4 regions of the Alteromonas sp. BL110 genome follow, and region 2 is predicted to be linked to each of the others. Evidence: predicted binding sites of a transcription regulator. Region 2 holds the regulator's gene; each other region holds the start of a gene.

Region 1 (3,158 bases), 940 kb from region 2:
AGGAGAGGAAGGCTTAAAAAGCGTAGCGTGCAGTTACCTGCATAATGTCTAAATCATCAATGATTTTATAGTTTGCACCAACAGCCCATTGAGGCGTGATGTAGTAGTTAGCGCCTACTTTGAATGTCGCTTCACCGTCGTCTACATCGTAATAGCCTACTTCACCAGCAAGCTCTACCTGTTCTGTAATCATCGAGCGAAGACCTGCATTAATGCTGTAACCTGTCTCATCATCTATGTCACCATCAACACGCTCTAGGTTAGCGCCAAAATAGGCATCTGTCGTAGCGTTTACTGGTAAGCGGTAACCTGCACCTAGGGTAAGCATATCGAAGTCGAAATTACCTTCTTCAAAGAAGCTGTACTCGCCGTTTAAGTACCAGTTGCTGTTTAAAAGGTACTTACCATTAACGGTTAGGCCGTCTGGCTCGAAAGACTCGTTGTCGTCAAAGTCCATTTTGGTGTAACCACCTTCTACGTAGCGCCAGTCTGGCTTGTCGGCCATTGCTGTAAGAGGAATTGTTGCCGCAGTAAGTGCCGCTGCAATAAGTGTGATTGATTTACGCATGTGATAACTCCTTAGTATTTTCAGTAGCCCACCTTCTGCAGCGCAAACGTTCAATGAGTTTGCAAGGCGTGTCGAGAGTCAGCGCTTTTGCGATGCACTGCTCTTCTACACCGCGCTATCTTTATGTATCGCACTGCAGCGGGCTACTTAGTTGATGAACACAAAGCTAAAAACGTCTTCATGTCATCTCAATTATTTCTTTTCAGAAATCGTGTCCGATGTACTTATCAAAGTGGTGAAGTGCAAAGCGTCTGCCAACTTCGAAAAAAACTCAGCTGAAACTCAAATAAGAAGTTACTATCTATCTAATAAGTATAGAGAAATTAAAAGTAAGAAGAAGCTCTATGCGAACGCTGAAACAGCTAAAGGCCGTGTCGAGTTTAAAAAATAAACATATTGGCATGGTGAAGTGTCTCTAAAAAACAACAATTAACCTTTTGGCTAACTCATCGGACAAATTTACACCGAAGAAATTACGCACCACCTTTAATGTCTGTGTTTTTAAGTTGTTGTAAATAAATGTAAATATAATAAATAAGCCCGTCTTTATAGTGTTGGAACAGCTTTTGCTGAACTACTTGTGTGTTATCCAGCATTCACTTTTGCCAACAGGCACGTAATTCGGTTTTTTGCGATACCAGTGAATAAGGAAAGGAATAGAGCGCCTTTCTTGAATGGTTTCAATGAATACTTTTTCTCATCATCGCTTTTAAAGCAGCAGATACTCTGTTACTCGCTATGTATAGCTAAGCGATAAAGCTAAGAGATTGACGACCATCTGGATAACCATTGTTTTCATAAGGAGAGGACAAATGGCTAAGCCAGTTTTAATTTTCGAAAAAGATTTACAAACTAATGCGTTCCAGCGCCGAAAGCTGTCACGCATTCTTTTAGCGATGACCAGCGTTATTGCCCTATTTGCATTTCAACAAGCAGGCGCTGTGGAGGTTAATGACACCAATCAGCCTTTAAAAGCATCACCCGTTCTTCAATCTATTATTGATGCTGCTCGCAAATCAGCAACAGAAAGCTATGAACAAGACGATCACGGATTAAGCAGCAAGTTAAAAGAAATTGATTACACCACCTATCGTTCTATTCGCTTTAAGCCTGAGCAAAGTCTTTGGCACGGTGAGAACGACTACGAACTCCAGTTTTTCCATCCAGGCTTTCTGTACGAATATCCTGTCACTATTCACACTATCGGCGAAAACAATAAACCTGAACGCTTAGCATTTAATAGTGACATGTTTAACTACGATGGTTCTGCAGCAGGTCTGGCAGGCATGACGGATGAAAAGTCGGGGTTTGCAGGGTTTCGTGTTCACTACCCCATTAAAAACGAAGAGTACAAAGATGAATTTGCCGTTTTCCTTGGCGCTTCATATTTTCGTTTGGTAGGTAAAAATCAAGTTTATGGTATTTCAGCACGTGGCTTAGCAATTGATACCGCTTTAGCGAAAGGCGAAGAGTTTCCTCACTTCACAGAGTTCTGGGTTATCGAGCCTGGTGAAGGTAAGCCAATTACTATTTATGCCCGACTCGAGAGTCCTTCTGTGGCTGGCGCTTATAAGTTTGTTATCCAGCCTGATATTGATACCAGCGTAAAGGTAGAGAGTTGGTTATTTGCCAGAGATGACGTAAGTAAGTTAGGCATTGCACCCTTTACCAGTATGTTCTTGTATGGCGAGAACACAGAAAAGCGCCATGACGATTATCGCCCTGAAGTGCACGACAGTGACGGTGTGCTAATGGTAACTCATGCGGGAGAAGAGATTTGGCGCCCGCTAACTAATCCTGCGCGCCTTCAGGTAACGTCGCTTAGCGATACTAACCCCAAAGGGTTTGGCATGCTTCAGCGTGATGGCGAGTGGGATAATTATCTCGATGCAGAGGCTAACTATCACATACGTCCAGGGTTATGGGTTACCCCGGAAGCCGGCTTTGAGAAAGGTCGCTTGGAAGTTGTGGAAATTCCAACTAAGTCTGAGATTCATGACAACATTGTGGCTTTCTGGACACCTGAAAAGCCATTCAAATCGGGAGAGTCCCTGTATTTCTCTTACGACCTTAAAACGGTAGAGCAAAACCCCTTTGTAAGCGAATTTGCTTCAGTTCTGCGTACCCGTCAGGGAAAGGCCGTGTTACCAGGCGATGAATTTAAAGATGATAGCTTAAACACTACCCGCCAGTTCAATGTTGACTTCAGTGCTCCGTCAGACATTTCTTTTAACAACGAGACTATGAAGCTTGTGGTACAGGGTACTAACGGCACAATTTCTCAGCAAAGACTTTACCCTGTTGCTGACGGACAAGAGTGGCGTGCCTCCTTCTTTGTGAAGCCGAACGAAAGTCAAACGGTAGATATGCGCGCTTACATTGAGAAAGACGGCGAGCGCGTGAGTGAGGTTTGGAACTATGTCTATCAGCCAAAATAATTCATCTCATACATCAGTATCGAACGAGGCTAAAGCCGTGCCTCTGGTTAAACGTGACAGCACCGCACGTGCTTCACACTTCATCTTAAAAGGAGAGCATATGCGTTTGTTTATCATGGCAATGCTAGTAATTCCAAGCACGGCATTGGCCG
Region 2 (3,158 bases):
AAGGTGATAAGATTACATTCGATATGATCACTGAACAATTACTTGCCACTGGTGGCGCCGGAAAAGATGGTGAAGGTCGTGTAACCACAGTGTTTACCCCGGACACCATTCGTAAGACATCATCTAAGAATGACAACGAGGACAATGAATAGCAATGGCAACTTTGAGCGCTAAAAACCTTGCTAAATCGTATAAATCACGACAAGTCGTTCGCGATGTAAGCCTTTCAGTGTCTACTGGACAAATTGTAGGTCTTCTTGGCCCCAACGGCGCTGGTAAGACCACTACTTTTTACATGATTGTAGGTTTGGTCAACTTAGACAAAGGTAAGATTGAAATTGATGATAATGAACTTACTCACCAGCCTATGCATGAGCGTGCACGCCGCGGTATAGGCTACCTCCCGCAAGAGGCATCAATTTTTAGAAAGCTTACGGTACATGAAAATATCATGGCCATATTGCAAACCCGTAAAGATTTAAATTCACAACAGCAAGAAGAAGAAGCAGATGCCCTACTTGATGAATTTAATATCAACCATATACGTAATAGTACGGGGATGAGTTTGTCGGGGGGAGAGCGTCGTCGCGTAGAGATTGCTCGAGCTTTGGCAGCAAAACCACAATTTATTTTGTTAGACGAACCATTTGCTGGTGTTGATCCAATATCAGTTAATGATATAAAGAAGATAATACAGCATCTTCGCGATAGGGGGATTGGTATCCTTATCACGGACCATAACGTGCGCGAAACATTGGATGTTTGCGAAAAAGCGTACATTGTGAGTCATGGCGAGCTTATTGCGCAAGGAACAGCAGAACAGGTTTTAAGTAATCAGAAAGTAAGGGATGTATACCTAGGCGAACAATTCAGGCTATAGTTAGTGTAACCGAATTGTCATTTTTCAGTTTCGCTCTGGTATATTCAATTTAGAGCATTTAAATAAGACGTAGATGAAACCATCTTTACAGCTAAAATTTAGCCAACAACTTACAATGACACCTCAGTTGCAGCAGGCCATCAAGCTTCTGCAGCTTTCTACGCTTGATCTCCAACAAGAGATTCAAGAAGCACTCGACTCTAATCCGCTACTTGAGGTGGAAGAAGGTAACGACGAGCCGCCAGTAGAAAAGAACAATGTCGAGAGTGATGATAGTGGTGCTGAAGCGACTGCTTCTGCCTCAAGCGATACGCTTGAAGCTGGTGATGCACTAGAGAAGAATGATCTTCCCGATGAGCTACCTATCGACAGCACTTGGGATGAGTATTATTCCGCTTCTTCTGCACCCGCACCGGGTCCATCTAATGATGATGAACAGATTTTCCAAGGTGAGACTACCGAAGATATTCAAGAGCATTTGCTTTGGCAAATGCGCCTCACTCATTTTTCAGATACCGACCGCGCCATTGCCACAGCAATCATTGATTCCATTGATGAATCAGGTTACTTAACTGTTACCCTTGACGATATCTTAGAAGCTGTCAACGACGATGATTTAGAAGAGCCTATTGAGATGGACGAAATAGAGTGCGTGCTTAAACGCATTCAAATGTTCGACCCTATTGGATCAGGTTCTCGTACGCCGCAAGAATGTCTTATGGTGCAATTGCGCCAATTTTCAGAGGACACACCTTGGCTTACTGAAGCGAAGCAGCTTATTGAGGAATATTCAGACTTACTAAGCAGTAAAGACTATCGCACGCTAATGCGTAAGAGCCGATTGAAAGAAGATCAGCTACGTGAAGCAATGCGTTTACTTCAAACCTTGAATCCTCGCCCAGGTAGTGCTTTAGTTACTAAAGAGCCTGAGTACGTTATTCCCGATGTCTCAGTAACTAAGAAAAATGGCCGTTGGGTGGTTGAGCTGAACCCCGATAGCCTGCCTAAATTAAGCGTAAACCAACAGTACGCAGCCATGAGTCGCCGTGCTAAGAACAGTAGCGATTCACAATTCATCCGCTCACACATGCAAGAGGCTAAGTGGTTCATCAAGAGTCTTGAATCTCGCAACGATACCTTAATGAAGGTTGCAAATTGCATTGTGCAGCAGCAAATGGGTTTTTTTGAGCACGGCCCGGAAATGATGAAACCAATGGTGCTTAATGATGTCGCAGAAATGGTAGATATGCACGAATCGACTATTTCGCGTGTGACAACGCAAAAGTATATGCATACGCCCCGTGGTATCTTCGAATTGAAGTATTTTTTCTCAAGCCACGTTGCAACCGAGTCAGGTGGTGAATGTTCATCTACAGCGATTCGGGCATTGATCAAGAAGTTAGTGGCTGCGGAAAATCCTGGTAAGCCGCTAAGTGATAGCAAGATTGCTTCGTTGTTGGCTGAGCAAGGCATAAAAGTCGCTCGGCGAACAATAGCAAAATACCGGGAATCGTTATCGATCCCGCCGTCGAACCAACGCAAGAGCCTTATTTAAACGGGCTCAACAATATAAGGAAGACGAAATATGCAAATCAACCTTACTGGTCATCATGTCGAAATCACCGACTCTTTGCGTAATTATGTCGATACGAAGTTCAGCAAACTTGAACGTCACTTTGATCACATTTCTAATGTGCATGTCATCCTGAACGTTGAAAAATTAAATCAAAAAGCCGAAGCGACCGTTCATTTAAGTGGCGCTGAAGTATTCGCATCCTCAGAAAATACCGACATGTATGCGGCGATTGACAGCATGGTTGATAAACTCGACCGGCAGGTAATCAAGCATAAGGAAAAACTGAAAAAACATTAGTAGTTAATTGAGCATGGATATACAAGCCATCGTAAGTCTGGACCGCACCGAGTGTGCGGTTCAGTGTAATAGTAAAAAGCGAATTCTTGAGATCATCGCTGATATCGCTGCCAAGCAAAACGATAACATCGACCAGGCAACCGTTTTAAATAGCTTAATGGCTCGAGAACGTATGGGTAGCACGGGTATTGGCAACGGCATTGCACTCCCCCACGGTCGCCTCGCTGGTCTTGAAAAGGTAATAGCAATAGTTGTAACTAGCACACCAGCTATCAACTTTGATGCCCTAGATGAAAAGCCTGTAGATATATTTTTTGCGCTGCTCGTTCCTGAAGAGCAAACCGAAGGACACCTTCAAACATTGGCTACCGTTGCCGGTAAGCTAAGCGACAAAGAGACAATTAA
Region 3 (3,158 bases), 1.7 Mb from region 2:
CTGGCTTATTTTAAATATCGCTATTGGCGCTATTCTACATAATGCAGGCGTGCACTATGTGGTAGTACCGCTTGTGCTATTAGTATTAAATAGCCTTGCGGCATTTGGTTTCTTTAAACTTGCTCAAAATGCGTTTAACTATCTAAGTTTAGGCAGATTAATTCAGACATGGCGTAGAGTCTTTGAATAGAACGTACACTCAAGGGCATGTTGAGAACCCCTTTGTTTGAGTCCCTTTAATGTTTGTGAGGTGAGTACTATGAACATATTTTTAAAAGCAAATATACGAGATATTGCGCAAAAGGAACACGCCTATTTTTCTCAAAAACATCATGCAGATGTTGCACTTACACAAGCAAAAAGGCAATGTTCATTATTGATAGGTAAGCCAGAGACTTTACTTGGCATTGCCTCTGTTGGGGCGTACAAGGGCGCAGTAGACGCTAAACCTAAAGCAAAGCGCAATCGGGCGTTAATGGTTTTAGGTAGAACTGCATTATTCTCTTTGTTTCAGTAGTCACAGTATTAAGGAATTTGTGAGATGAACATCAAAAGAAAAATTAAAAGTAGCCGTATACTCCTTACCTCTGTAGGTGCGGCATTAAGCTTTGCGATAGTAGGGTGTTCATCAACACCAGTAGCAGCCCCTACCCCATACAAGTCAGCAAAATCTAAAGCCGCGTATGGCTATTCAAGCGAAAAAATTTCTGCAAATCAGTATCAAGTCCTATTTAAAGCGACCGATAAGACGCCTGCCGACAAGGTACAGCAGTACGCTCTATATCGCGCTGCCGAAGTCGCCCAGGAGCAGGAGTTTACCTATTTAGAAGTGGTTAAAACAAATATTGATAAAAAGCCTGTTATAGCGCGAGAAATTACAGCAGGCAAAGAGAAGCCGGCGGTTTTTCAAACAGACAGGCAATGCACAATGTCTGGTTGTGATGAAGTGGCACAGCCTATGGCCGTACCAAGCACAAACGATGTAGTGACAACTCAGATTAACGACATCTACTTTACTATTGATGTAAAGATGGCGAATGATAAAACTCGATTAGGTAAGAAAGTCTTCACTGTTTCAGAAATACTTTCGGAGCCTCTAGAGTCCAAAAACGCCAACTAACTGAACGTCATTGTATTTACCAATACATAGCAACTTCAGTTTTTTAATAGAAATGCTTTTCGGTACGTAGTTGGAGTTACTGAAAAGCATGGCTCAAATGCACGAGCAAAACCTTGATACCTTCTAAAACCAACAACTAATACAATAGTCTCTATTTCTTTTTCTTTCGTGGTTAACAGCTCGCAGACTAGCTGCATTCTATTGTTTTCTACAAATTGTGCCGGTGTCAGATTAGCCTCTTTTAAAAAGAGTCGATGACATTACCTTTCGCTCAGATTTACTAAATCAGATAACTGTTTAACAGTGATAACTCCATCAATTTTAAGCAAGCAGTAGAATAAGGACTTCTCACAATCATGTAAAAAATGCATTCGTTTGTGTAATCGTGTCCTTTATTACTAACCATTTTTCATTCTAAACTCTAAAAAAAATAGATTTAAACCATATTTTTCAATAACTTAAAAACTAGGCATAAAGCTAGCATTAGTTACTACGAAAGTAACGGAAGCAATACGAGGATTTAGTTATGCTAGGTTGGGCAATCACATTTTTTATCATCGCCATTATTGCAGCAGTTTTTGGTTTTGGAGGCATCGCAGGTGCAGCAACAGGTATCGCACAATTTCTTTTCTTTGTGTTTATCGCGTTGTTGGTAATTTCACTTATCGCTAATGCGCTACGTGGAAAATCACCAAGGGCCTAAAAATATTTTATTAGGAAAAAGGAGTAAGGATATGTTTACATTTAAAAATTTATCAAAGGTATTAGTAGCATCAGCATTTGCACTATCACTAGCGGCATGCGGTGACGGTGAAGCAGAAGACGCAGGCGAAGAATTAGACGAAATGGTTACCGATGCAGGTAACGCCGTTGAAGACGCTTGTGAAGATGTGAAAGAAGGCGCAAACGCTGAAGATAAAGACTGTTAATTTTATCTTTATGAAAGAAGGGTCAGACCGCTGTCTGGCCCTTCTTGTATGTATTGATTAAACCTATACTGTCTAACGGTCTCGTTAAGAGACTTCTTCACCACCTAATTCTCGAGCAAGATCATCCAGTGTAGATAGCGTAGAATCAAACTCCCCTATCCCATAACGATACCGTACACTTACATGATGGTCAGAACGTCCAAATTTTACTCTCAACCCTTCAGCATCAATATGCTTTACGGTATTTAAAAAACGATACGCAGACATTTCAGTTTCAAATTGAAACTCAACACTGTTTTCCATTTAGTTTTCCGATTAAGCCACTATTTCAGGGTTAGCACCAATTACTGCGACGACACGTTGAATCAGATTTTTGTCCGCCTTATCTATCGAATCATAAGATAGCCAATCAGCAAGAATGTCGGAAGCCGTAGCCGCCTCACCCTGTTCTAACTTAGATGTCATCATTTGTAGTTGTACGCTAGAGCGAATCGAAGCATCAGCGTCAGGACTAGGCACACCCGCCGCTACTTCTAGCGCTACCGTCAACCATTGCCTATCGTGTTGGCTCATTGCACTACCAGTAGACTGTCCAAGTAAACTTGACCACCGCTTGCCCATTGTTTCTGCCAATGATTGTTCATCACCACTGCCCTCACCAACGCTCAACTGAAGTAATGAGACAAGCGCTTCAGCTCGGGCTACGCGAGCTTGCGACTGTGCACTTTTCGCTAGCGTCTCTCGCTTTTTTTCAATAGATTCTAGTTTTCGTTCGATTTTACTTCTCTGCGCTTTAGGCAAGTCACTTAGCTGTGCTTGCACTGCGTCGACGGCTTGGGTAAACCCAGCATCATCACTGTTAATATCGATAGCTTCAACTTGACTCAGCAAAGAATCAACTAATGCATTTGATGCATTGTTCTGCAGTTTGCGCTGCGCTTTTAAACGTTCAAAAACCGAATCGTTTGCCGCTTTAAACTCTGCCCACAACTTACTCTCTTCGCGTTTGCCGGCGTGACCTATTTGCTTCCATTGCTTTTGCAATTGCTGGGCCTTATCGGCAGCATCTGCTATATCTTCTCCTGTGGAAAGCTGCTGAGCCTTAACAA
Region 4 (3,158 bases), 130 kb from region 2:
CCTTGTCCCTGAAGCCGTCGCATTTGCATTTGTAGCCGGCGTAGAACCAATGATTGGTCTTTATGCGGCCTTTATGATGGGCTTGATTACGTCTGCTATTGGCGGTCGCCCTGGAATGATTTCTGGTGCTACCGGCGCCATGGCCGTTGTAATGGTGGCATTGGTTGCCCAACACGGTGTGCAATATCTGTTTGCCGCAGTTATTTTGGCCGGTTTGCTGCAAATAATGTGCGGTATATTCAAGCTCGGAAAGTTTATACGCTTAGTGCCATATCCGGTAATGCTGGGCTTTGTAAACGGTCTTGCGATCGTTATTTTCTTAGCTCAGCTAGGCCAGTTCAAAGTTACTAACGCTGCTGGAGAACTACAGTGGATGGAAGGTACGCTGCTATACTGGATGCTAGGGCTCGTGGCGTTAACCATGGCCATTATCTATTTGTTACCTAAGCTAACCAAAGCTGTTCCAGCCTCGCTAGTAGCGATTGTTACGGTAACAGCATTAGTACACGGCCTCGACTTAGAAGCACGTACGGTAATCGACTTTGTTCGTGACCTGCTACCGGCTGACCAGCGTGACACCGCAACCCTAGCGGGTGAACTTCCTAGCTTTGCTATTCCTATGGTGCCGTTCACCTGGGAAACTTTCATGATAGTACTACCAACCTCAGTGATTCTTTGCTTGGTGGGTCTTATTGAATCGCTTCTTACGCTTTCATTAATTGATGAAATGACCGATACCCGAGGGCGCGGTAACAAAGAGTGTGTTGGCCAGGGCGTTGCAAATACCGTTAACGGTTTCTTTGGCGGTATGGGCGGTTGTGCCATGATTGGTCAAAGCATGATAAACATTAATTCTGGCGGTCGTGGGCGCTTATCTGGTATTACAGCCGCGCTTGTATTACTAGGCTTCATTCTATTTGCTGCACCGCTTATTGAAATGATCCCGCTAGCTGCTCTTGTTGGCGTAATGTTCGTAGTGGTAATCGCTACCTTCGAGTGGGCCTCATTCAGAATTATTCGCGGCGTAAACAAAGAAGATGCCTTTGTACTATTTCTAGTGACAGGCGTTACCGTTATTGCTGACCTTGCTATTGCGGTGGTTGTGGGTGTTATCGTTTCTGCCCTTGTATTTGCATGGAAACACGCTCGTCATATCGAAACTAAGTCGCACATTGATAATGACGGCTGGAAAGTCTATGAACTAGATGGCCCGCTTTTCTTTGGCTCGGTATCGCATTTCAAAGACTTGTTTGATATCGCTAACGACCCGCAAGATGTAGTTATCGATTTTAAAGACTCTCGTATCTGGGATTCATCAGGTATCGACGTATTAGATACCCTTGCAGATAAATATGAAGAGCAAGGTAAGAAGCTACACATTCGTCACATCAGCGATGAGTGTCGTTCACTGCTTCGCAAGGCCGACAAATTTGTTGAAATTAACGTAGTAGAAGACCCTCGCTACCGCGTAGCGACGGATAAACTCGCCTAAGTTATTCGATAGCACTTAATGCACCAAGTAAACACAGTTTTGCGTTTGTTTGGTGCAGTTGTGAAGTCTGTATAATGCTTATTTTACGGTAAATTTAATAAAAACAATGTATTACGAATTTGGCACTGAACTTGGATAGCTATAAGCGTAAAGTGTGTTTTAGTGATTTGTGTCAATCGCTGAAAAATTGTGTGATTTATAACACTCCGTAAAATGTGTTAGCTAGATTCTGCTGAACTTTAGCGTCAGTACTAGCAAAATAGGCAACGAAGCCCGCATCAACGAAAGTTGAAGCGGGCTTTTTTTTGTCCCGAAAAAAGGGGAATACCATGACTTCATTGGACTCAAAAACGCAAATTGTCGTCGTAGGCAACGGCATGGTGGGGCACCATTTTGTTGAGCAGCTTCACCAAAGCGATGCCAATGTAGAAATAACCGTTTTATGCGGCGAATCTCGCCTCGCGTACGACCGCGTTTATTTGTCATCTTTTTTTAGTGGTGCGAGTGCTGACGACTTAGCGCTTACTACACCCGCTCAGTATGCCGAGTGGGGCATAAATGTTGTTACCAATGCCTTAGTTACTGATATTGACCGTGATAATAATAAAGTCACAACGTCAGAAGGGCAGGTGTTCAACTACGACAAGCTGGTTCTTGCCACCGGTTCTTATCCTTTCGTGCCCCCCATTCCAGGTAACGATCAAGAGCATTGCCTAGTGTACCGCACCATTGACGACCTACTCGCTATTGAAGCGTCAGCAGCGGTGAGTAAAGTAGGTGTTGTTGTTGGTGGTGGTCTTCTAGGTTTAGAAGCCGCGAACGCCTTAAAGCAAGCTGGACTAGATACTCACGTGGTTGAATTTGCGCCACAGCTTATGGCGGTGCAGTTAGACCAAGCCGGTGGTACCGTACTTAAAGACAAAATTGAAGATTTAGGCGTAACCGTTCATACCCAAAAGGCAACCCAAACTATCGAAGCTGGTGATACCTGCCGCTATAAAATGGTGTTTGCTGACGGAACCGCGCTTGAGACCGATATGATTTTATTTTCTGCCGGCATTCGTCCGTCAGATCAGCTTGGTAGAAAGTCAGCATTAACATTAGGCGAGCGCGGCGGTATTGTCATTGATAACCACTGCGTGACCTCTGACCCTAATATTTACGCAGTGGGCGAATGTGCGCTGTGGGATAACAAAATCTTTGGCCTGGTTGCACCTGGTTATACCATGGCACGCACGGCAGTAAGTCATATAACCGGTGGCGATGCCGAGTTCGTTGGCGCAGATATGAGTACCAAACTGAAGCTAATGGGCGTAGAAGTGGGCTCAATTGGCGATGCGCACGAACGTACAGAAGGTGCCCTTAGCTACACCTACTTGAATCAGCCTGAAGGCGTGTATAAAAAGCTGGTGGTAGATAGCGAGCAAAAGTACATACTAGGTGCTGTTCTTGTTGGCGATACCAGCGACTACGATACGCTTTTACAGTATACGCTTAACAACATCGAATTACCTGAACACCCAGAAAGTCTAATTCTTCCATCATCCGATGCCGCACCAGCACTAGGTGCCGATGCTCTGCCAGACACCGCGTCTATATGCTCGTGCCTAAACGTGACAAAGGGCGACATTGTTTCAGCTATTGAAGGTGGCTGTTGCAGCGTTGG

Evidence for each region. Region 2 encodes sigma-54, which starts transcription at its own class of promoters, with help from an activator protein. Its sites were predicted from a motif close to GTTGGCACGNNNNTNGNNT; they were not measured.
Region 1: the regulator sigma-54 is predicted to act here: its motif matches at 1,122-1,140, upstream of D1814_RS08130 (glucan biosynthesis protein).
Region 3: the regulator sigma-54 is predicted to act here: its motif matches at 1,586-1,604, upstream of D1814_RS15660 (DUF1328 domain-containing protein).
Region 4: the regulator sigma-54 is predicted to act here: its motif matches at 1,611-1,629, upstream of nirB (nitrite reductase large subunit NirB).

Annotation. Positions count from the first base shown of each region.
Region 1 is NZ_CP031967.1:1,860,053-1,863,210, forward strand. Features, by position in the region: gene D1814_RS08120 (outer membrane beta-barrel protein) at 14-568, opposite strand; gene D1814_RS08130 (glucan biosynthesis protein) at 1,381-3,006, shown strand; gene mdoH (glucans biosynthesis glucosyltransferase MdoH) at 2,987-3,158, shown strand, end outside.
Region 2 is NZ_CP031967.1:916,124-919,281, forward strand. Features, by position in the region: gene lptA (lipopolysaccharide transport periplasmic protein LptA) at 1-152, shown strand, start outside; gene lptB (LPS export ABC transporter ATP-binding protein) at 155-880, shown strand; gene D1814_RS03975 (RNA polymerase factor sigma-54) at 954-2,435, shown strand; gene hpf (ribosome hibernation promoting factor) at 2,466-2,753, shown strand; gene ptsN (PTS IIA-like nitrogen regulatory protein PtsN) at 2,767-3,158, shown strand, end outside.
Region 3 is NZ_CP031967.1:3,626,884-3,630,041, reverse strand. Features, by position in the region: gene D1814_RS15680 (hypothetical protein) at 1-190, shown strand, start outside; gene D1814_RS15675 (hypothetical protein) at 260-517, shown strand; gene D1814_RS15670 (CC0125/CC1285 family lipoprotein) at 542-1,120, shown strand; gene D1814_RS19815 (hypothetical protein) at 1,156-1,317, opposite strand; gene D1814_RS15660 (DUF1328 domain-containing protein) at 1,647-1,823, shown strand; gene D1814_RS15655 (hypothetical protein) at 1,855-2,049, shown strand; gene D1814_RS15650 (hypothetical protein) at 2,134-2,352, opposite strand; gene D1814_RS15645 (DUF349 domain-containing protein) at 2,365-3,158, opposite strand, start outside.
Region 4 is NZ_CP031967.1:1,050,192-1,053,349, reverse strand. Features, by position in the region: gene D1814_RS04525 (SulP family inorganic anion transporter) at 1-1,492, shown strand, start outside; gene nirB (nitrite reductase large subunit NirB) at 1,822-3,158, shown strand, end outside.